Regions from separate parts of the Cryobacterium sp. TMT4-31 genome, predicted to be linked through region 3. Evidence: predicted binding sites of a transcription regulator. Region 3 holds the regulator's gene; each other region holds the start of a gene.
What was found. Region 3 encodes LexA, which represses DNA repair genes until DNA is damaged. Its sites were predicted from a motif close to TCGAACANNTGTTCGA; they were not measured.
Positions count from the first base shown of each region.

Region 1 (6,847 bases), on a different contig from region 3:
GCGCAGCAGCGGGGGTAGCCCGAGCTGTTCCTTCAGGTAGTGGTGGGCGCAGAAGTAGCCGCTGCGCACGGAAATCCGCGAGTGCGAGAGGAACACCGCGAGCCGGTGCGAGTCCTGCGCGGGCGCGTAGAGGCTGATCACCGGGCTGGGCTCGGTGTTCAGCAGTGTGAGTCCGGGGATCTCGGCGAGGCCGTCGTGGAGCCGCCTGGACAGGCCGGTGATGTGCTCGGCGGGGGTGAGCCCGCCGGGGCGGACGTCGCCGAGCCACTCGATCGCCCGGCCGAGCGCGATGATCTCGCCCCAGGCCTGCAGGCCCGGTTCGAGCAGCGCCGCCGGGTCACCCTGAACGAGGTCGAAGTCGTTCTCGCGCACGTCGGAGACCATGCCGCCGCCCACGAAGCCGAGCTCGAGGGAGGTGAGCAGCTCGTGCCGCGCCACGACGACGCCGAGACTTGCGGCGTACATCTTGTGGCCGGAGAAGCAGACCGCATCCGCCTCGGTCTTCTGCAGCAGCGCCCGGCTGTGGCCCATGGCCTGGGCGGCGTCGACGATGACGATGCCGCCGCGGGCGTGGGTGTCCCGCACGAGGTCGGCGAGGTTGCTGAGCTGGCGGCCGTCGATGTTGGACGTGGCGTTGACGACGACGACGGCCTTCTCCAGCTGCGCGGGCTCGTAGAGCAGGGCGCCGTCGGCGGCGCGACCCAGCACCAGGCGGTCGACGCCCAGCCGGCGGGCGGCGGTGATGGTGGGCAGGAACACCGAGTTGTGTTCGACGTGGCTGGTCACGACCCTGGTGAAGCGGCCCAGCGGCAGCTGCTGCAGGAGCAGGTTGAGGCCGTAGGTGGTGTTGAGGGTGAACGACACGGCGTGGCTCCTATTCGAGAGCCCGAGCAGGCCGAGCACGGCCTTGCGGGTGTCGGCCACCGCGGCATCGACCTTCAGGCCCCAGGCGTATTTCACCCGTCCGCCGCAGGCGTTATAGGTCGTGTAGTAGTCGGTGAGGGCGTCGATCACGGGCTGCGGGCGGAGGCTCTGGCAGGCGGCGTCGAGGTAGACCTCACCGGCTTGCAGGTAGCCGAAATCGCCCGATTGACCCGTGTCGAGTCGCTCGGCGGCGGGCCTGCGGAACAGCGTGCTGCGCTTCATAAGGTCTCAACTCCAGGCTCAGCTTAGATTCGCGGCTGTTCCGGGAATGGGGACCAAAGTCCCGTTTGACCGGGTGTAGCACCGTTTACACAGCCAGCTCCAAGCGTTGGGCGAGGTAGGGCGCCGTGCGGCTGTGCGGATGCGCCGCGACAGTCGCCGGAGTGCCCTCCGCCACGATGCGGCCGCCCGCGCTGCCGCCGGCCGGGCCCAGGTCGATGACCCAGTCGGCCGCGGCCACGACGCCCATGTCGTGCTCCACCACGACAACGGTGTTACCCGCGTCGACGAGCCGGCCCAGCTGCGTCATCAGCAGCTCCACATCGGCCGGGTGCAACCCGGTGGTGGGCTCGTCGAGCAGATACAGGGTGTGGCCGCGACGGGCGCGCTGCAGCTCGGTGGCCAGCTTGATGCGCTGCGCCTCACCGCCGGAGAGCTCGGTGGCCGGCTGGCCGAGCCGCAGGTAGCCCAGGCCCACCTCGCGGAGGGTCGCCAGGCTGCGGGCGGCGCTGGGCACCTCGGCCAGGAAGTCGGCGGCCGCGTCGACGGTGAGTCCCAGCACGTCGGCGACGGACTTGCCGTTGTAGAGCACCGCAAGGGTCTCGGCGTTGTAGCGGGAGCCGCCGCAGGTCGGGCAGGGTGCGTAGCTGCCGGGCAGGAAGAGCAGCTCCACGGCCACGAAGCCCTCGCCCTGGCAGGTGTCGCAGCGGCCGCCGGCCACGTTGAAGGAGAACCGACCGGCGCCGAAGCCGGCGGCCTTCGCCGCATCCGTCGCCGCGAAGGTGGATCGCACGGCGTCGAACAGGCCCGTGTAGGTGGCCAGGTTGGAGCGCGGGGTGCGGCCGATGGGCTTCTGGTCCACGCGCACCAGACGGTCGATGGCCCCGGCACCGGTCACCGTGTCGACGACGGTGCTGGCACGGTCCGCACCGGTCTCGTCGTCATCGGCGTCCTGGGCGGCCTGCTGGTCGGCCGCGCCGTCTCCGGCAACGCTGGCGGCGGGCCCGGCGTCGACCGGGCCCTGGCGCAGTTCCCGGCCTACGGCATCCGCCAGCACCCGGCTGACCAGGGTGGACTTGCCCGACCCCGAGACACCGGTGACGGCGGTCAGCACGCCGAGCGGCACCTTCACGTCGAGGTCGACGAGGTTGTGCCGGGTGACGCCGGTCAGGCCCAGCCAGGCGGTCGGCTCACGGTGCGCCGGCGCCGCCGAGTCGCCCATGGAGGGGAACAGGTAGCGGCGGGTGACGGAGGTCTCGACCTCGGCCAGCCCCGGCACCGGGCCGCTGTAGAGCACCTCGCCGCCACCGTCGCCCGCGCGCGGGCCCACGTCGACGAGCCAGTCGGCGCGGCGCACGACGTCCATATTGTGTTCGACCACGAAGACCGAGTTGCCGGATGCCTTGAGCTGTTCGAGCACCACCAGCAGCGGTTCCGCGTCGGCCGGGTGCAGCCCCGCGGAGGGTTCGTCGAGCACGTAGATCACACCGAACAGGCCGCTGCGGAGCTGGGTGGCGATGCGCAGCCGCTGCATCTCGCCGGGGGAGAGGGTGGGGGTGGCCCGGTTCAGGCTGAGGTAGCCCAGGCCCAGGTCGATGAGCACCTCGAGGCGGCGCACCAGGTCGCCGGCCACGGTGACGGCCACCTCGGTGACCTCGCCGGACTGCGCGGAGCGGTGCGACCCGGTGGCCCCGGTGAGCTCGGCGGTGGGCCGCAGCACCTCGGCGAGGTCGCTGAGGGTGAGGGCGTTGAGTTCGTTGATCGGCCGGCCGGCAAAATGAACCGCGAGGGCCTCGGCGCGCAGGCCGCTGCCGCCGCAGAGCCGGCACGGGCCGGTCTCCACGAACGCGAGCACCCGCTGGCGCATCTGGGCGCTCTTCGAATCGGCCAGCGTGTGCATCACGTAGCTCTTCGCGCTCCAGAACCGGCCCTTGTACGGCTTGGCCACCCTGTCTCGCTGCGGGGTGACCTCCACGACGGGCTGCTCCTCGGTATAGAGGAGCCAATCGCGCGACTCGCGGCTGAGCTGTGACCACGGCACGTCGATGTCGTGGCCCAGCACCCCGGTGATGTCGCGCAGGTTCTTGCCCTGCCACGCGCCGGGCCAGGCTGCGATGGCGCCGTCGCGGATGCTCAGGCTCGCGTCGGGCACCAAGAGGGGTTCGGTGACGGTGTGCGAGATGCCCAGGCCGTGGCACTCCGGGCAGGCGCCGGTGGCCGTGTTGGGCGAGAAGGCGTCGGAGTCCAAGCGCAGGTCCGACCCGGCGGGGTAGGTGCCGGCGCGGGAGTAGAGCATCCGCATCGAGTTGGACAGGGTGGTGACGGTGCCCACGCTGGAGCGGGAGCTGGGCGAGCCGCGGCGCTGCTGGAGGGCCACGGCCGGCGGCAGCCCGGTGATGAGGTCAACGTGCGGGGTGTGACCCTGCTGGATCAGGCGGCGTGCGTACGGCGCGACGGACTCGAGGAACCGGCGCTGGGCCTCGGCAAAGATGGTGCCGAAGGCCAGGGACGACTTGCCCGAGCCGGAGACTCCGGTGAAGGCGACGATGGCGTCGCGGGGGATGTCGACGTTGACGTCTTGCAGGTTGTTCTCTCTGGCACCACGCACACGCACGAAGCCGTCAGCGCCCGGGTGGGCGGCGAGGTCCGCCGGAAGGGCCGGAGAAATGGGTGCCGAAGAAGTCAAGGGAGAGTGAGGCATTCGATCGACTCTAGTTCGGCCCCCTGACACTCGACCCTGCTCGGCACGCGTATCGTGGAGAAGTTGATCCCCGAAAGGCTCTTTCCGATGCGCCGCACCATGTTCAAGTCCAAGATCCACCGTGCCACCGTGACGCACTCCGCCCTGCACTACGTGGGGTCGCTGACCGTCGACCTCGACCTGCTCGACGCGGCCGACCTGCTGCCCGGCGAGCTGGTGAGCATCGTGAACGTCAACAACGGCGCCCGCTTCGAGACCTACCTGATCGCCGGGGAGCGCGGCAGCGGTGTGATCGGCGTCAATGGCGCGGCAGCACGGATGGCGCACGAGGGCGACCTGGTCATCATCATCTCCTACGCCCAGATGGGCACGAACGAGGCCAGGGTCTACCAGCCCACCGTCGTGCACGTGGATGCGCAGAACGCGATCATCTCGGTCGGCACCGACCCGGCCGCTGCCGACGGCGATGACGACCTGGAGCGCCCGCCCCACGCTCTCTGAGCTTCGCTGCCTGTCGGGCGCCGAGGAGAATCATGGCACCCGGATCGGATGGCTGAGAACGTGTGAAAAAGTTCTCCACAGCCGTGGGTTCCACCACACAAACGTTCGATATTGAGCTATTCTCATCGCATGGTCACCATCGTAGCTGTCTCCGAACCCGGTTCCGCGCCGGATGGCACGGCGCCGACGGCTCCGCTGCCGGGGTCGTTGATCGCCGCGCTAGAAGCGGTGGAGCACCTCGGGGCGTGCAGCGCCGACTACGACGCGCTCTCCGACGCGGAGCTGATCGCCGGCCAGAGAGACCTGGCCAGGTTGCGTGGCTTGGTGGAGACCCGATCGGTATGGCTGGCGAAGACCCTCGCGCACCGTTCCCGCCGGGAGCTGGGCCAGCAGGGCCTGGCAGCACGGCAGGGGTTTCTGTCGCCGGCGGACCTGATCCAGACCCTCACCGGCTCTACCCGGGCCGACGCCCGCAAACTCGTTGACGTGGGCGCGATGCTCAGCGAGACAGAGACGGCCCAGGCGGTGCGGGACGCCGAGGCCAACGACCGGGGGCAACAGGACGGCCGCGACGACGTCGACGGCGGTGATGTGGCCGCCGTTCCCGGCGCTGAGCCTGTCCCGCTGCCCTGGTACAGCGCCATTTCCGATGCCGTGGCTGCCGGAACCCTCTCGGTCGCCGCGGCGCACGCGATCCGCGCGGGCCTGGGCACGATCGACGTCGTCATCACCGCCGAAGTCCTCGGTGATGCGGTGCAGAAGCTCCTCACAGAAGCGAAGACAACCACCGTCGACGACCTCCTCAAACGCTCCCGCAGGATGCGGGACACCCTCGATGAGGCCGGCATCGCGAAACGCGAACAGAAGGCATGGGACGACCGGTACCTGCGGATCTGGACCGGTGACTCCGGCCAGGTCCACCTCAACGGCCAATTCCCGCCTGAGCAGGGCGCGTTCATTCTCTCCGTCTGCGACAGTGCCGCCGGTCCCCGCCGCGGCGGCGTGAGATTCGTCGACCCGGACCGGGCCGCCTGGGCCAAGGCGATACAGGATGACCCGCGCAGCACCGACCAGTTAACCGCCGACACCTTCGTCGAGCTCCTCAGGGCCGGTAGCACCGTCAACCCGCACCGAATGCTCGGCGGTCGCAGCCCGGCGGTTCGGATCCTCACTCCCGCGCCCACCCCGGCGCCCACCCCGGTGCCAGCCGGGGACGGGGAGGCCGAAGCAGCGACTCCCTCACCCGCACCAGCAGGCGAACTCGCGCCGGCAGTCGACCCCGCCGAGGTTCTCGTTGCGATTCCCGACGGCAGCGGCCACGGCTTCATCGAGGGTAATCCCGCACCCGTGTGCCAGCAGAGCGTCGACAGGATCATCTGCACCAGTGGCACCGTCGAGATCACCTTCGACGACGACGGCCAACCCCTCAACCTCGGCCGCGAAGAACGCATCTTCACCGCAGCGCAACGCATCGCCCTGGCTGCCCGCGATGGCGGCTGCCGATGGGGCGACTGCGACAGGCCACCCTCGCGAACCGAGGCGCATCATCTCGAGGAATGGGTCCGCGATCACGGCGCCACAGACATCCGCGTCGGCATCCTGCTCTGCCCCCCACACCACCGGCTGCTCCACGCCCAGGGCTGGCAAATCTTCGAGAACCGGGGCGTCTATTGGCTGCGGCCCCCGGCCATTGTTGATCCCGGGCAGTCGCTCATCAGGCTGAACCGTAAGAGCCCCATCGCTCCGGAAGGCCTACACCCGGACCGGGGCGACAGGCACTGATATGGCAGCGACGATCACGGTGGCGGCAGCATCCGCCGATCGTGAGAGACGTCGCGAGCCGGAGGCAGGAGGGCTAGTGGCCGCCGTCGACGAGCTTCAGGCCGATGACGCAGCCGACGAGGCCCAGGATGAGCAGGATTTTGATGAGCGACGCCGGTTCGCCGCCGAAGATCATCGCGTAGAGCACGGTCAGCGCCGCGCCGATCCCCACCCAGACGGCGTAAGCGGTGCCGATCGGGATGGTGCGCATCGCGAACGCGAGGCCGGCCATGCTCAAAATCAGGCCGGCACCGAAGATCACGGTGGGCCAGAGCTTGGTGAAGCCGACGGACTTGCCGAGGGCCGTCGCCCAGACGGCTTCGAGAACACCGGACACGATCAAAATGATCCACGACATGAGAACTCCTATGGCCAGTCTTGTCGCGTGCCGGGTACTGATCCGTCGTCCGGAACCGCGGTGAGCGGTCTCCCAGAAGACTAGCCCGGTGGCCTGTGCAGACACTGGGCAGGCCGCCGGGGACACTTAGGCTGCGGCGATGATGTCCACGACGAAGACGAGAGTGTCTGTTTCGCTGATGCCGGCCGTCTCGTTACCGCCCTCATAACCCAGCTCGCCCGGCGGGATGACAATGACCACCTGGGAGCCGACGGTCTGTCCGACCAGGCCCTGGGTGAAGCCGGTGATCAACCCGGAGACCGGGAACGACGTGGGGCCGACAC
Region 1 covers NZ_SOGI01000044.1:42,930-49,776, reverse strand. The annotation lists gene E3T19_RS10765 (aminotransferase class V-fold PLP-dependent enzyme) at 1-1,146, opposite strand, end outside; gene E3T19_RS10760 (excinuclease ABC subunit UvrA) at 1,232-3,844, opposite strand; gene panD (aspartate 1-decarboxylase) at 3,932-4,345, shown strand; gene E3T19_RS10750 (HNH endonuclease signature motif containing protein) at 4,475-6,127, shown strand; gene E3T19_RS10745 (multidrug efflux SMR transporter) at 6,201-6,524, opposite strand; guanidine-III (ykkC-III) riboswitch at 6,534-6,598, opposite strand; gene E3T19_RS10740 (FKBP-type peptidyl-prolyl cis-trans isomerase) at 6,651-6,847, opposite strand, start outside.
Region 1: a site for LexA is predicted at 4,439-4,454, ahead of E3T19_RS10750 (HNH endonuclease signature motif containing protein). Genes of this name have one in related genera too.

Region 2 (6,847 bases), on a different contig from region 3:
CGGTACCCTCCGGCGGCAGTGCCAGCCGGGGGCGGCGCAGCATGGCGTCGATGCGGGCGCGCAGTTCGCGCGGCCGGAACGGCTTGGTCAGGTAGTCGTCGGCGCCGGACTCCAGGCCCTGCAGCGTGTCGATCTCTTCGTCGCGGGCGGTGAGCATCACGAGGTAGGTGGCGCTGAACGCGCGAATCCGCTTCGCGGTCTCGAACCCGTCCATGCCCGGCATGCTCACGTCGAGCGTGGTGACGATCGGGTCGTACGCGCGAACCGCACGCACCCCGTCGAGCCCGTTGCTCGTGGCGATGGTCTTGAACCCGGCCTGGGTGAGTACGGCTTCAAGCAGATGGCGGATGTCTGCGTCGTCCTCAATAATGACCGCTACCCTGCGTATTTCCCCGGTCGTCGACATACCTGAGTATATTACGCGGGTCGAGCATCCATCAGATAGGCCCGATTCTGCGCGCCGCCCGGCTACCAGCCGGCAGCGGCCGCGAGCTCGAGGGCCCGCTCGTTCCACCATTCGCCGGCGGCCGGACCGCCGTTGCAGGTGCCGTCGCTCTCGCCCGGCTCCTTCACCCACAGATTCGCGTCGCGCAAGGCCCCATCCGTTGTGGCCTCGGGAGTGCCGCCCAAAGCTTGGCCGGCAGGGTTGCACCATTCGCCGTTGCCGCCCCGGCCGTTGCGCGAGGTGTCGACGACGAAGTGGGCCCCGCCGGTGAGCGCGGAGACCGCCTCACCGAAGGCCTGCTCGGCGGCCGAGTCGTTGTAGTTCGAGACGTTGGTCGCGAAACCGCGCACCTGCGCGACGCCGGCGCGGTTGAGCAGATCGGCGGCGGTGGCCGGGGTGAGCCAGTCGGAGTGGCCGGCGTCGAGGTAGACCGTGGCGACCGTGGGCGCGAAAGCGGCCACGCCTTGCTGAATCTGTGCCACCCTCTGCTCCACGTTGCCGCACTCGGTGGCCAGCGCCAGCGCATCCGGTTCGAGAATAACCACGGATGCCTTCAGCGTCAGCGCCGTCGCGATGGAGGCCACCCAGGTGGGATAGTCGGTCTCCGAGAGGCCGCCGGCCGAGAAGTTGCCGCAGTCGCGGTCGGGGATGCCGTAGACCACGAACACCGGCGTCTGCCCGACCTCTTCGGCGGCATCCGCGATGGCGGTGACGTCGGCCTGCACGGTGTTCAGCGGGTACTTCTCCGGCATCAGCCAGATCGCGGTGGGCTGCTCGGCCAGCTTGCCGAGGGTGGCGGCCGCGGCGGAGTCCGGGTCGGCGACCGCGGCGGCGGTGGCAGCCACCTGCGCGGTCGAGTTCGGGTTGGTATAGAAGGAGCGGCCGGCGAGAGGGTTGCCGGCGGCTGCGCTGGTGGCGGTGACCGCGAAGCTGCCGATGAACAGGCCGAGCGCCACGATGGGCGCAGCGAGGGTGATGATGCCCAGGGAAAGGCCGAGACGACTACCGGTCGAGTCCATTTTGCAACCTTATCGCCCGCATCCGGCGTTCGCAGCCGGGGGCTGCTGCGCCCCGGCGGAGCGGCCCGCGCGGCGGGTTAGAGTTAGAGCGTGAATTCAGAAAAGGTCGATGTCGCCCTGATTGGCGGGGGAATCATGAGCGCCACCCTGGCCACCCTGCTCGCCGAACTGCAGCCGGACTGGAACATCCAGGTCTACGAGCGCCTCGGTGAGCTCGCGCAGGAGAGCTCCAACCCGTGGAACAACGCCGGGACCGGCCACGCCGCGCTCTGCGAACTCAACTACATGCCTCAGGCTGCCGACGGCACCGTCACGGCCGAGAAGGCCGTCGCCATCAACGAGCAGTTCCAGATCAGCCGCCAACTCTGGTCGCACCTGGTGGAGACCGGGGTGCTGCCCGAGCCGGAGAAGTTCATCAACTCCACCCCGCACATGACCTTCGTGCACGGCACCGCCAACGTGGACTACCTGCGCAAGCGCATGGCCGTGCTCGCCGATGAGCCGCTGTTCGCCGGGATGGAATACAGCGAAGACCCCGCCGTCATCGAAAAGTGGACCCCGCTGCTGACCAAGAAGCGCGCCGCCAAGCAGAAGATCGCGGCGACCCGCATCGAGTCCGGCACCGACGTGGACTTCGGCGCCCTCACCCGCTACCTGTTCGCCTCGCTCAAGAAGCGCGGCACCGACGTGCACCTCAACCAGCAGGTCACCGCGCTCAAGCAGCTGGATGACGGCTCCTGGAAGCTCAAACTGCTCAGCCTGGTGGGTCGTTACACGAACACCGTCGAGGCCCGCTTTGTCTTTGTCGGTGCCGGCGGCGGCGCCCTCGCGCTGCTGCAGAAGAGCGGCATCCCCGAAATCAAGGGCTTCGGCGGCTTCCCGATCAGCGGTCAGTTCCTGCGCACCAATAACCCCGCCATCGTCAAACAGCACCAGGCCAAGGTCTACGGCAAGGCCGCCGTGGGCGCGCCGCCGATGTCGGTGCCGCACCTCGACACCCGGGTAGTGGATGGCGAGACCTCGCTGCTCTTCGGCCCATTTGCCGGGTTCAGCCCCAAGTTCCTCAAGACCAGCACCTGGTTCGACCTGCCCTTCTCCGTGCGCGCGCACAACCTCGTGCCGATGCTCGCCGTGGCCAAGAACAACTTCGGCCTGATGAAGTACCTGGTCGGCGAGGTCTTTGCCTCCCGCACGGCCAAGCTCAACGCACTGCGCGAGTTCATGCCCACGGCCAAGGCCGAGGACTGGGAGCTGATCACCGCCGGCCAGCGGGTGCAGGTCATGAAGAAGGACGCCAAGGCCGGCGGCATCCTGCAGTTCGGCACCGAGGTCATCACCTCCGCCGACGGCAGCATCGCCGGGCTCCTCGGCGCTTCGCCCGGAGCCTCCACCGCCGCGCCGATCATGGTCGACCTCCTCAAGCGCTGCTTCCCGAGCGAGTACTCCCGCTGGGAGCCGCAGCTGCGCGAGATGGTCCCGAGCCTGGGCACCAAACTCTCCGACGATCCCGCCGCGGCCGCCGCCTCCCTGGCCGCCACCGCCAAGACCCTGCACCTCACCGCGTAGGCGCGGCCGGCCAGCCTGCGCTGCGCCTGCGCCTGCGCCTGCGTCCCGCATCCGCTGCCCGACCGCGAGCTATGCGGGTCAGGCGCCGCTGTGCGGGTGGCGTGCCCCCCGCATAACGGCGCCTACCCCGCATAACGTCAAGACCGGCGGATGCAGCGCCCCGCCGGTTGAGCCACCCCGCATGACACCCACCACCTTGCATCCCACTCGAACATGTGTTCGACTGGATGCATGCGCTGGAGTGGACAGGAACTAACGACCGAGCAGGCCGGCGCGCTGCCCGGCCTGGCCCGGCTGAACAACCTGGTGCGCAGCGTCCGCACCCCCGAGTTCGACGGGATCACCTTCCACGAGGTGCTCGCCAAGTCCGCCCTCAACCGGGTGCCCGGCCAGAGTGCGATGCCCTTCGGCTGGACCATCAACCCGTACCGCGGCTGCTCTCATGCGTGCACCTATTGCTTCGCCCGCCCCACCCACAACTACCTCGACCTCGACGCGGGCAAGGACTTCGACAACGAGATCATCGTGAAGGTCAACGTGGCCGAGGTGCTCAGTAAGGAACTCGCCAAACCCACTTGGGGCAAGCATCCGGTGGCGCTAGGCACCAACACCGACCCCTACCAGCGGGCTGAGGGCCGCTACCGGCTGATGCCCGGCATCATCGCCGCGCTCGCCGACTCCGGCACCCCCTTCTCGATCCTCACCAAGGGCACCCTCCTGCGCCGGGACCTCGACCTGCTCCACGAGGCCAGCCAACAGGTGCCGGTGGACCTCGCCATGTCCATCGCCATCTACGACGACGCCCTGCAGCAGGCCGTCGAGCCGGGCACCCCGAGCACCAAGGCGCGCCTAGCCACGGTCAGCGCAATCCGCGACAAGGGCATGGACTGCTCGGTTTTCCTGATGCCGATCCTGCCGTTCCTCACCGACACGAAGGCGCACCTCGACGAGGCCATGCGCCAGGCCAAGGCCGCCGGCGCCACCGGGGTGCTCTACAGCGCCCTCTACCTCAAGCCCGGGGTCAAGGAGTGGTACTTCCAGTGGCTCGAGCAGGATCATCCCGAGCTCATGCCCCAGTATCGCGAGCTTTACAAACGCGGGACCTACGCGCCCAAGGAGTACCGCCAGTGGTTGGCCGAGCGCATCCAGCCGCTGATCCGCGCGCACGGCCTGCAGCGACGCCGTGAGGACCCGGCGACCGGCGGCATCCTCTCCAAGGCGCTGACCGCGCCCAGCAACCCCAACTCCCCGCCGCCGTCCCTCATCGCCGCCGAACTCCCGCCCGAATTCTCACCCACTCTGTTTTGACCCTCACCGAGCACACACCACCGTCGAACCGGCTGCCCGCCAACCCCCGCACACCTGAGATAATCAGACGCGGAGAGGGCGTAATGTCACTTGGGTTACCCGACCACCTGGTCAAGGCCACGCTCAGCCGTGCCCTCGCCCGGGCGTCGCACTGGTTCGGCCTGGTCTGCCTGGCCGGCGCCCTGCTCTCGGTCCTGGCGCTGAGCGTGTTCCCCGTCACCGAGCGGCTGCAGATCACCGTCGCCGCGATCCTCGGCATGGGCGCCCTGCTGGCGGTCCTCGCCCGCTGGCGCACGGTGCCGCTGACCATCGCCTACCTGCTGGTCGGTGCCCTGTGCACCTACCTGTTCACCAGCGCGGTGCTGGGCATGCCCGGCGTCTTCCCGTCCTCGGACATGTTTCTGATCTCGCTGCCCAAGATGGCCCTGATCATGGTCGGCGGCGCCGGCACCGGCGCGCTCGTCGGCGTGCTGTGGAGCACCCTGGGCTTCCTCCTCGCCGAGGCCGCCGCCACCCTTGCCATCTCGCAGACCCCCGTGCCCGACCGCCCCGACGTGTTCACCGTCGTCACCTATCTGTTCTTGGTCGGCGTAATGCTGCTCGACGGCCTCGCCCGCCGCACCGGACGCGCCGCCCAGCCCGCCATCCACCGCGCCGTGCAAGACGACGAGTCCCGCATCCTGCGCCACGACTTCGACGTGCGCGCCATCGCCCTCATGCACGACACCACCCTCAACCAGCTGGTGTCGGTGGCCCGCGCCAAACCCGGCCCGCTCAGCCGCGGCCTCGAGGCCGGCCTCCGCGAAACCCTGCAGACCCTCGCCGAGCGAGACTGGCTCACCCACGTCGACGAGCGCACCGCCGCCGCGGCGGGCAACGACGGATGGCTGTCCAGCGCCGTGTTCCGCGCCATCGACCGTATGCGCGACCGTGGCCTCGTCGTGGACATCACCGGCGACAAAGAGGCCCTGGCGCGCCTGGACCCGCAGAGCGACACGGAGCTGGGCCTGGCGGTTCAGCAATGCCTGGTCAACGTGCTGCTGCACGCCGGCATCGTCACCGCCGAAGTGGTCATCGACGCCGACGGTCAGAACGTCTCGGTGATGGTGCTCGACGCCGGCCGCGGTTTCATGGAGTCCGAGACCGGCAACGACAGGCTCGGGCTGCGCCAGTCGGTACGCAAACGCATCGAACGGCTCGGCGGCTCCGTGGTGATCTGGTCCCGTCCCGGCGCCGGCACCTCGGTGTTACTCACCCTGCCCGCCCCGCCCATCGTGCCGAGCACCATCGCCGCGGCCGCCGAAGTCGCTGCCGAAACCGCCCCCGCCGCGGCTGCGGCCGCCGCCGAAACCGCCCCCGCCTCGACCACCGAGACCGACCCAGCCACCACCCCCACCGACAAGGCCACCCCGTGACCGCCCATCGCGCCACGCAGCAGCGCCTCGACCCGCTGGGCACCCTCGCCGCCTGGCCGCTGTCGCCAGCGATCGCCTCGATCGTGCTCTGCTACTCGGTGATCGCCACGGTCCTGCAACAGGACCAGATCCGAAACCCCCTGATGGCCACCCTCGCCGTGCTGGCCATGGCCGCCGCCGCGGCCACCCTGGTGATCGGCACCCAACCGGCGCGGTCGCCGTTCGGCCGCCGGATCCACCTGATCATGGCCGGCTTCGCCCTGCTCGGGTACGTCTGCGAGCAGCTCAGCCGGTGGGGCGACAACCTACTCGTCCAAGACGACTTCGGCCCGGTCTGCATCGGTTTCCTCCTCCTGGCGCTGGCCCCCTACCGGCCGTGGCGGGAGATCGCCCTCTCCGGCGCCGTCGCCAGCGTCGTCGCCATCCTGATCACCGTGCCGCAAGCCGGCTCCTATGAAGTGCACGTCCCCGTCGCCGTGTACGCGATCGTCTCGGTCACCCAGATCCTCGCGCCCACCGCCGCCGGCGCCGCGTACTCGCGCCGCATCGTGCGCTCGATCCTGGCCTGGCAGACGGATGCCCGCCGCGCCATCGTCGCCCGCACCGAAGAAGCCCGCGGCCAGATGGCCCGGGCCGTGGTGGAGCAGCAGGTCTCCGCCCTGAAGTCAGGCGTCATCCCGTTCCTCGCCGAGCTCCTCGAGCGTGGCACCGTCACCGCCCTAGACGTGGCGCAGGCCGGCCAGCTCGCCGCCGAGGTTCGCCGCACCCTGGTCGCAGAGATCGACCGCACCTGGCTGGACTCCGTGGCCACCCGGGAACGTGCCGCCCTGGCCGAGCGCGGTACCCCGGGCCTGCTCGTCGTGGCCGACCCCGAGCACCGGGCCACAGCGTTCCGCGCCGAACAGCGTGCCGCCACCGCCGCCCTGATCGGGGCCCTTTGCGCCGCGCCCGGCTTCGACCCGCACAGCCTCGTCGTGCAGATCACCGGCTCGAGCACCCCCACGCCGCCCCGGCCCGCCCCGGCCACCCTCACCGCCCCCAGGCCCACCCTCACCAAAACGGCACCGCCGACATCCGTCGCGGTCGACACCATC
Region 2 covers NZ_SOGI01000011.1:10,959-17,805, reverse strand. The annotation lists gene E3T19_RS02945 (response regulator transcription factor) at 1-406, opposite strand, end outside; gene E3T19_RS02940 (glycoside hydrolase family 6 protein) at 469-1,464, opposite strand; gene E3T19_RS02935 (malate:quinone oxidoreductase) at 1,555-3,030, shown strand; gene E3T19_RS02930 (Rv2578c family radical SAM protein) at 3,262-4,338, shown strand; gene E3T19_RS02925 (sensor histidine kinase) at 4,422-5,753, shown strand; gene E3T19_RS02920 (hypothetical protein) at 5,750-6,847, shown strand, end outside.
Region 2: a site for LexA is predicted at 3,238-3,253, ahead of E3T19_RS02930 (Rv2578c family radical SAM protein). Genes of this name have one in related genera too.

Region 3 (6,847 bases):
CCAGCTCCACCTCGCTGCTGCACCTGCCGCACGACGTCACCGACGAGACCAAGCTCGGCGCCGACCTTACCGGTTGGCTGGCGTTCGCCGACCAGAAGATCGGTCAGGTCGCCACCCTCGCTCGCGGCCTCTCCGAGGGGCAGGCTGCCGTGCAGGCCGATCTCGACGCGGCCACCGCGTCGCTGGAGGCGCGCCGGGTCTCGCCCGGCGTGCGTGACGGCGCCGTGCGCGCCCGCCTCGACACCCTCACCCCGGCCGACTTCAGCCGCGGCGACTACGAGGCCCGCCTGGCCGCTCAGGATGCCGTGCTCGACCTGCCCCCGCTACCGACCACGACCATCGGCTCGTTCCCACAGACGAGTGATATCCGCCGCGCCCGCGCCCGCCTGGTCTCGGGTGAACTCGCATCCGCCGACTACCAGGAGCTCATGCGCGCCGAGATCGGCCGGGTCGTGCAGCTGCAGGAAGACCTCGGCCTCGACGTTCTCGTGCACGGTGAACCCGAGCGCAACGACATGGTGCAGTACTTCGCCGAGAACCTCGATGGCTTCACCGTCACCGAGAACGGCTGGGTGCAGTCCTACGGCAGCCGGTGCACCCGTCCGTCGATCCTGTGGGGCGACGTCCGGCGTCCGGCGCCCATCACCGTGGAGTGGTCCAGCTACACCCAGACCCTTACCGAGAAGCCGGTCAAGGGGATGCTCACCGGACCGGTCACCATCCTGGCCTGGTCGTTCGTGCGCGACGATCAGCCGTTGGGGGAGACCGCACGGCAAGTGGCGCTCGCGCTGCGCGACGAGATCGGTGACCTCGAGGCGGCCGGTATCCGGGTGGTGCAGGTCGACGAGCCCGCGCTGCGCGAGTTGCTGCCCCTGAAGAAGAAGGACCACGCCGACTACCTGGATTGGTCGGTCGGGTCGTTCAGGCTCGCTACCGCGGGGGTCGCCGACCAGACCCAGATCCACACCCACCTCTGCTACTCGGAGTTCGGGGTCGTCATCGACGCGATCCGCAACCTGGACGCCGACGTGACCAGCATCGAGGCCGCTCGGTCGAAGATGGAGGTCGTCGCCGACCTGCAGACCAGTGGCTTCGACCACGGCATCGGCCCGGGCGTCTACGACATCCACTCGCCGCGGGTGCCCGGTGTGGCCGAGATCACCGAACTTCTCGAGCGGGCCCTGCAATCGATCCCCGCTCGCCAGGTCTGGGTGAACCCGGACTGCGGACTGAAGACCCGCGGGTATGCGGAGACCGTGGAGTCCCTGCGCAACATCGTCGATGCCACCCGCGCAGTTCGGGCGACGCTGGTCTGACCTGGCCCGCCCTGACTACGCCGGCACAACACGAAGGCCCGACCCCTCGCGGGGTCGGGCCTGTTGTGTGCCTGGAGCGTTGCGGATCTAGACCGAACGCAACACCGCGACGACCTTGCCGAGGACCTCGGCGAAGTCACCCAGGATCGGCTCGAAGTTGGTGTTGCGGGGGAGCAGCCAGGTGTGGCCGTCGCGCTGTCGCAGCACCTTCACCGTGGCTTCGCCGTCGAGCATGGCGGCGACGATCTCGCCGTTCTCCGCGGTCTTCTGCTGGCGGATGACCACCCAGTCGCCATCGCAGATGGCGGCGTCGATCATCGAATCACCGACGACCTTGAGCATGAACAGCTCGCCCTTGCCCACCAGTTGGCGGGGGAGCGGGAAGATCTCGTCGATCTGCTGGTCGGCCATGATCGGGATACCGGCGGCGATGCGGCCGACGAGCGGCACCATCGCCGCATCACCCACCTGGATGCCGGACTGGTAGTCATCGGCGGCGCCTGGCGTGACCTCCTCTGAGGACTGAGGCAGCTCGATGAGCACCTCGAGTGCGCGCGGCCGGTGCGGGTCGCGCCGCAGGTACCCGCTCAGCTCGAGCTGGTGCAGCTGGTGGGTCACGCTCGACAACGAGGACAGACCAACGGCGTCGCCGATCTCGCGCATGCTCGGCGGGTAACCGCGGTCGCGAACCGAACGCTGGATGACGTCCATCACCGCGCGCTGTTTGTCGCTCAGGCTCTTGCGGCGTCGCGTGCCGCCCTTGTCCCGAGGTGTGCTCTGTTGTGCCACGTTGACGCTCCTCTGGTTAGTCGGTTCGGGCTGGTGCTGGTGGGGCTCGTGCTCGCCGGGCTGGTGCTCGTCGGGCTCATACTTCTCGGGCTCGGGCAGCAATGTCGGTGGTGTCTGTTTGAGTGCAGCTACCCGATCGAAACTGTAGCCACAGAGCAGCGGTTCGTAGACATGCATTCGAGTGTGTTGCGGAATCTGTCTCCATAATATCCGGAAACAGGGTTGATTGTTCGAACACTCGAAGATATATTCGGAACATAGATTCGCATCTGGCCCTCCCGGCCGAGGGCCAGATGCGTTACCAGGAGGTTTGACATGAGCGCAGCATATGCAGCACCGGACAACCACAGCCCGGCCACCCCGCCCACCACACACCTGCGGCTGACCCGCCGCGGGCGGGCCGTCTTCACGGCCCTCGCCGCAGTGCCCCTGGTACTCGGCGTCATCGGCATCGCCGTCAACGGCGGCATGGCCGCGGCAGAGGGCAGCGCGGGTATCGGCGCGGCCGCGTTCGACTACGTCACCATTGAGGCCGGCCAGTCGCTCTGGCAGCTGGCCGAGTCTGTCGCCCCCGGACAAGACCCGCGCGACGTGATCATCGACATCGTCAACCTCAACCAGCTGTCCTCCGAGGCCGTGCAGCCCGGCCAGCGCCTCGCCCTTCCCGCCGACTACTGAGCCGCTCAGCCCGAGCCGCTCAGCCCGAGCCGCTCAGCCCGAGCCGCTCAGCCCGAGCCGCTCAGCCCGGAGCCGATCAGCCCGGAGCCGCTCGCCCCGCCTCGGATACGAGGGGTCGGCCGCGGGCGCAACTAAGCTTGTTCGGGTGACCAGCCTCGACGACCTGCCCCTGCGTGCCAACCTCCGCGGACAAACCCCTTACGGAGCACCCCAGCTGCACGTGCCGGTGGCGTTGAACGTCAACGAGAACACCCACCCGATCCCGCCCGCGGTCGCCGCCGACATCGCGGAGGCCCTGGCCGAGGCGATCCTCACCGTCAACCGGTACCCCGACCGGGAATTCAGCCCGCTGCGCGACGCCCTCGCGGGCTACCTCGGTCACGGTCTCACCCGCGACAACATCTGGGCCGCCAACGGTTCCAACGAGGTTCTGCAGCAGGTTCTGCAGGCCTTCGGCGGGCCGGGCCGGTCGCTGCTCGGCTACGCGCCGACCTACTCGATGTACTCGATCCTCGCCTCCGGCACCGATACCCGCTGGATCCCCGGCGGCCGCGACGCCGACTACGAACTTTCGCCGGAGACCGCCGCCCGCTGGGTGGAGGAAACCTCGCCCGACATCGTCTTCCTCTGCTCACCGAACAACCCGACCGGCACCCCGTTGTCGCTGGAGACCATCGCGGCCGTCTACGACGCCACCCCCGGCATCGTTGTCGTCGACGAGGCCTACGCCGAGTTCGCACCGGACGGCACCGACAGCGCCCTCACCCTGCTGCCCGGCCGGGAGCGCCTGCTCGTGTCCCGGACCATGAGCAAGGCCTTCGCTTTCGCCGGCGTGCGGCTGGGCTACCTGGCCGCCGACCCGGCTGTCACGGATGCGCTACGCCTGGTCCGGCTGCCCTACCACCTGTCCGCCCTCACCCAGGCGGCGGCCATGGCCGCGCTCGCCCACACCGGTGAGATGCTCGCCATGGTCGACGACATCCGGGTGCAACGCGATCGCCTGGTGACCGAACTGACGAACCTCGGCTTCAGCCCACTGCGCAGCGGAAGCAACTTCGTGTTGTTCGGCGGAGTCTCCGACCCGCACGCGATCTTCCAAGCGCTCCTGTCCGAAGGCATCCTGATCCGCGACGTCGGTATCCCCGGCCACCTCCGGGTCTCGGCCGGCACCGAAGCCGAGACGAGCGCGTTCCTGGCCGCCATCGCACGGCTCCGCCCGATAGCCGAATAAACTAACGCCATGAGCAACGTCACGCCCTCGCCTCGCCGTGCCCACCTGCAGCGCGAAACGAGCGAATCGAGCATCGACCTCTCGATCAACCTCGACGGCACCGGGGTGAGCGACATCCACACCAGCGTGCCGTTCTACGACCACCTGCTCACGGCGTTCGCGAAGCACTCGCTGACCGATCTCACCGTGCACGCCAAGGGCGACATCGAGATCGATGTGCACCACACCGTCGAGGACATCGGCATCGTCCTGGGCCAGGCCATCAAGCAGGCCCTCGGTGACAAGGCCGGCATCTCCCGATACGGCGACGCCCTGGTGCCGCTGGACGAAGCCCTCGTGCAGGCCGTCGTGGACATCTCCGGTCGGCCGTACCTCGTGCACACCGGCGAGCCCGCCGGATTCGAATTCCACCTCATCGGCGGGCACTTCACCGGCTCGATGGTGCGGCACGTTTTCGAGGCCATCTCCTTCAACGCCGCGTTGACCGTGCACGTCACCGTCCTCGGCGGCCGCGACCCCCACCACATCGCCGAAGCCGAGTTCAAGGCCTTCGCCCGAGCCTTCCGCCAGGCCAAGGCCTACGACCCGCTGGTCTCCGGCATCCCGTCCACCAAGGGCGCACTGTGACCTCGGTCGTCGTCCTGGACTACGGCACGGGCAATGTGCACTCGGCCGTCAAGGCGCTCGAACTCGCCGGCGCCGACGTCACCCTCACCGGCGACCGCAAGCTCGCGCTCGAGGCCGACGGACTCCTGGTCCCCGGCGTCGGCGCGTTCAGCGCCGTGATGGCGGCGCTGAACGACGCCCACGGCGGCGACATCATCGACAAGCGCCTCTCCGGCGGGCGGCCGGTGATGGGCATCTGCGTGGGCATGCAGGTCATGTTCGAACACGGCGTCGAGCGCGGCATCGACACCGCGGGCCTCGGCGAGTGGCCGGGAACCGTCACCGCCCTGCCGGCACCGGTACTGCCGCACATGGGCTGGAACACCGTCACGCCCGACCCCGACACCGTGCTGTTCCGCGGGCTGGAAGAGGAACGGTTCTACTTCGTGCACTCCTATGCCGCCCAGGAATGGAGCCTCGACGTGATGCCGCCCTTCCCGGTTCCCCGCCTCACCTGGGCCGAGCACGGCGCCCCGTTCCTCGCCGCCGTGGAGAACGGTCCGTTGTCGGCCACCCAGTTCCACCCCGAGAAGAGCGGCGACGCGGGCATCCGGCTGCTGAAGAACTGGCTCGGCACGCTCCGCGACTAGACATTCCCCCGTCGGTCGCTCCATCGCGGCCGCACCAACACGAAAAGGTCACCACAGCACATCATGAGCGAGTTCAACAAGACCCCGAAGCTGGTCCTCCTGCCCGCCGTCGACGTCGCCGACGGCAAGGCCGTCCGTCTCACCCAGGGTGAGGCCGGTACCGAGACCAACTACGGCGACCCGATGGATGCCGCCCTCGACTGGGCGAACCAGGGCGCGGAGTGGATCCACCTCGTCGACCTCGACGCCGCATTCGGGCGCGGTAACAACACCGCTGTGCTCAAGAAGGTCATCAAGCAGCTCCGCGGCGTGAATGTGGAGCTCTCCGGCGGCATCCGCGACGACAAGTCGCTCGAAGCGGCGCTGAACACCGGCGTCAAGCGAATCAACCTGGGCACCGCCGCACTGGAGAACCCCGAGTGGGCCGCCAGCGTGATCGCCCAGTACGGCGACGCCATCGCGGTGGGACTGGATGTGCGCGGCACCACCCTTGCCGCCCGCGGCTGGACCAAGGACGGCGGCGACCTGTGGCAGGTGCTGGAGCGCCTCGAAGAGGCCCGCTGCACCCGCTACGTCGTCACCGACGTCACCAAGGACGGCACCCTCAAGGGACCGAACATCGAACTGCTGCGCGAAGTGATGGAGCGCACCCACCGCCCCGTGATCGCCTCCGGAGGTATCTCAAGCCTCGACGACATCGCCGCGCTGCGCGAACTGGTACCCCTCGGCCTGGAAGGCGCGATCGTGGGCAAGGCCCTCTACGCGGGCGCCTTCACCCTCGCCGAGGCGCTGGATGTCTCCGGCGCGTAACCTCGGCTCGACCGGTCGGCCTGACCCCGCCGGCGGCTCCGCCGGTGGGGCTGCCGGCGACACGTCCGCGGATTCGGCCGGCCAGCCCTGGGCGAACCGGTCGCTGGAGGACACCGCGTTCGCCGACGACGACGGCCTCGCGCCGCCCGCCCTGCTGCGCGCGCTCCGCCGCTTCCAGGCCCGCGAGACCGGCGAGGAGGACGTCGTCGACGCCTTCCGTTCGGCGCGCCTGCTTATCCCTCTGGTCACCGCCCTCGGCGCGGATGAGGCCGGCACCGTTTCAGACGGAGCCGCCGGCCCGCACGGGCTGCGGGTGGACAAGACCCAGGAACTGTCGATCATCACCGTGGCCGGCCCGGACGGCCGCGCGGTGCTCCCGGTGTTCTCCTCGGCCGCGGCCATGCACCAGTGGAACGCCCAGGCGCGCCCGGTGCCCGCCGACGCCGTGCGGGTGGCACTGGCGGCGGCCCAGGAGAGCACCGACCTCGTGGTGCTCGACCCCACCGCCGACACCGAGTTCGCGGTGCGCCGACCGGCGCTCTGGGCGATCGCCCAGGGCGCGCCCTGGACCCCCAGCTACGCCAGCCGCTCCGTCGCCGTGGCGTTCGAGGAGTCCATCGCGACCGAGCTGTCAGTGCTCTCCGTGAGCCTGACCGCGGGCGACCCGCAGTCCCGGCTGGCGGGGCCCGAACTGATCGTGCGCCTCGAACTCGTCGACGGGCTCAGCCGTGCCCTCCTGGACGCCACCCTGGCCCGCCTCGCGGCGC
Region 3 covers NZ_SOGI01000049.1:239-7,085, reverse strand. The annotation lists gene metE (5-methyltetrahydropteroyltriglutamate--homocysteine S-methyltransferase) at 1-1,316, shown strand, start outside; gene lexA (transcriptional repressor LexA) at 1,404-2,027, opposite strand; gene E3T19_RS11425 (LysM peptidoglycan-binding domain-containing protein) at 2,421-2,783, shown strand; gene E3T19_RS11420 (histidinol-phosphate transaminase) at 2,929-4,014, shown strand; gene hisB (imidazoleglycerol-phosphate dehydratase HisB) at 4,024-4,641, shown strand; gene hisH (imidazole glycerol phosphate synthase subunit HisH) at 4,638-5,270, shown strand; gene priA (bifunctional 1-(5-phosphoribosyl)-5-((5-phosphoribosylamino)methylideneamino)imidazole-4-carboxamide isomerase/phosphoribosylanthranilate isomerase PriA) at 5,334-6,080, shown strand; gene E3T19_RS11400 (SseB family protein) at 6,064-6,847, shown strand, end outside.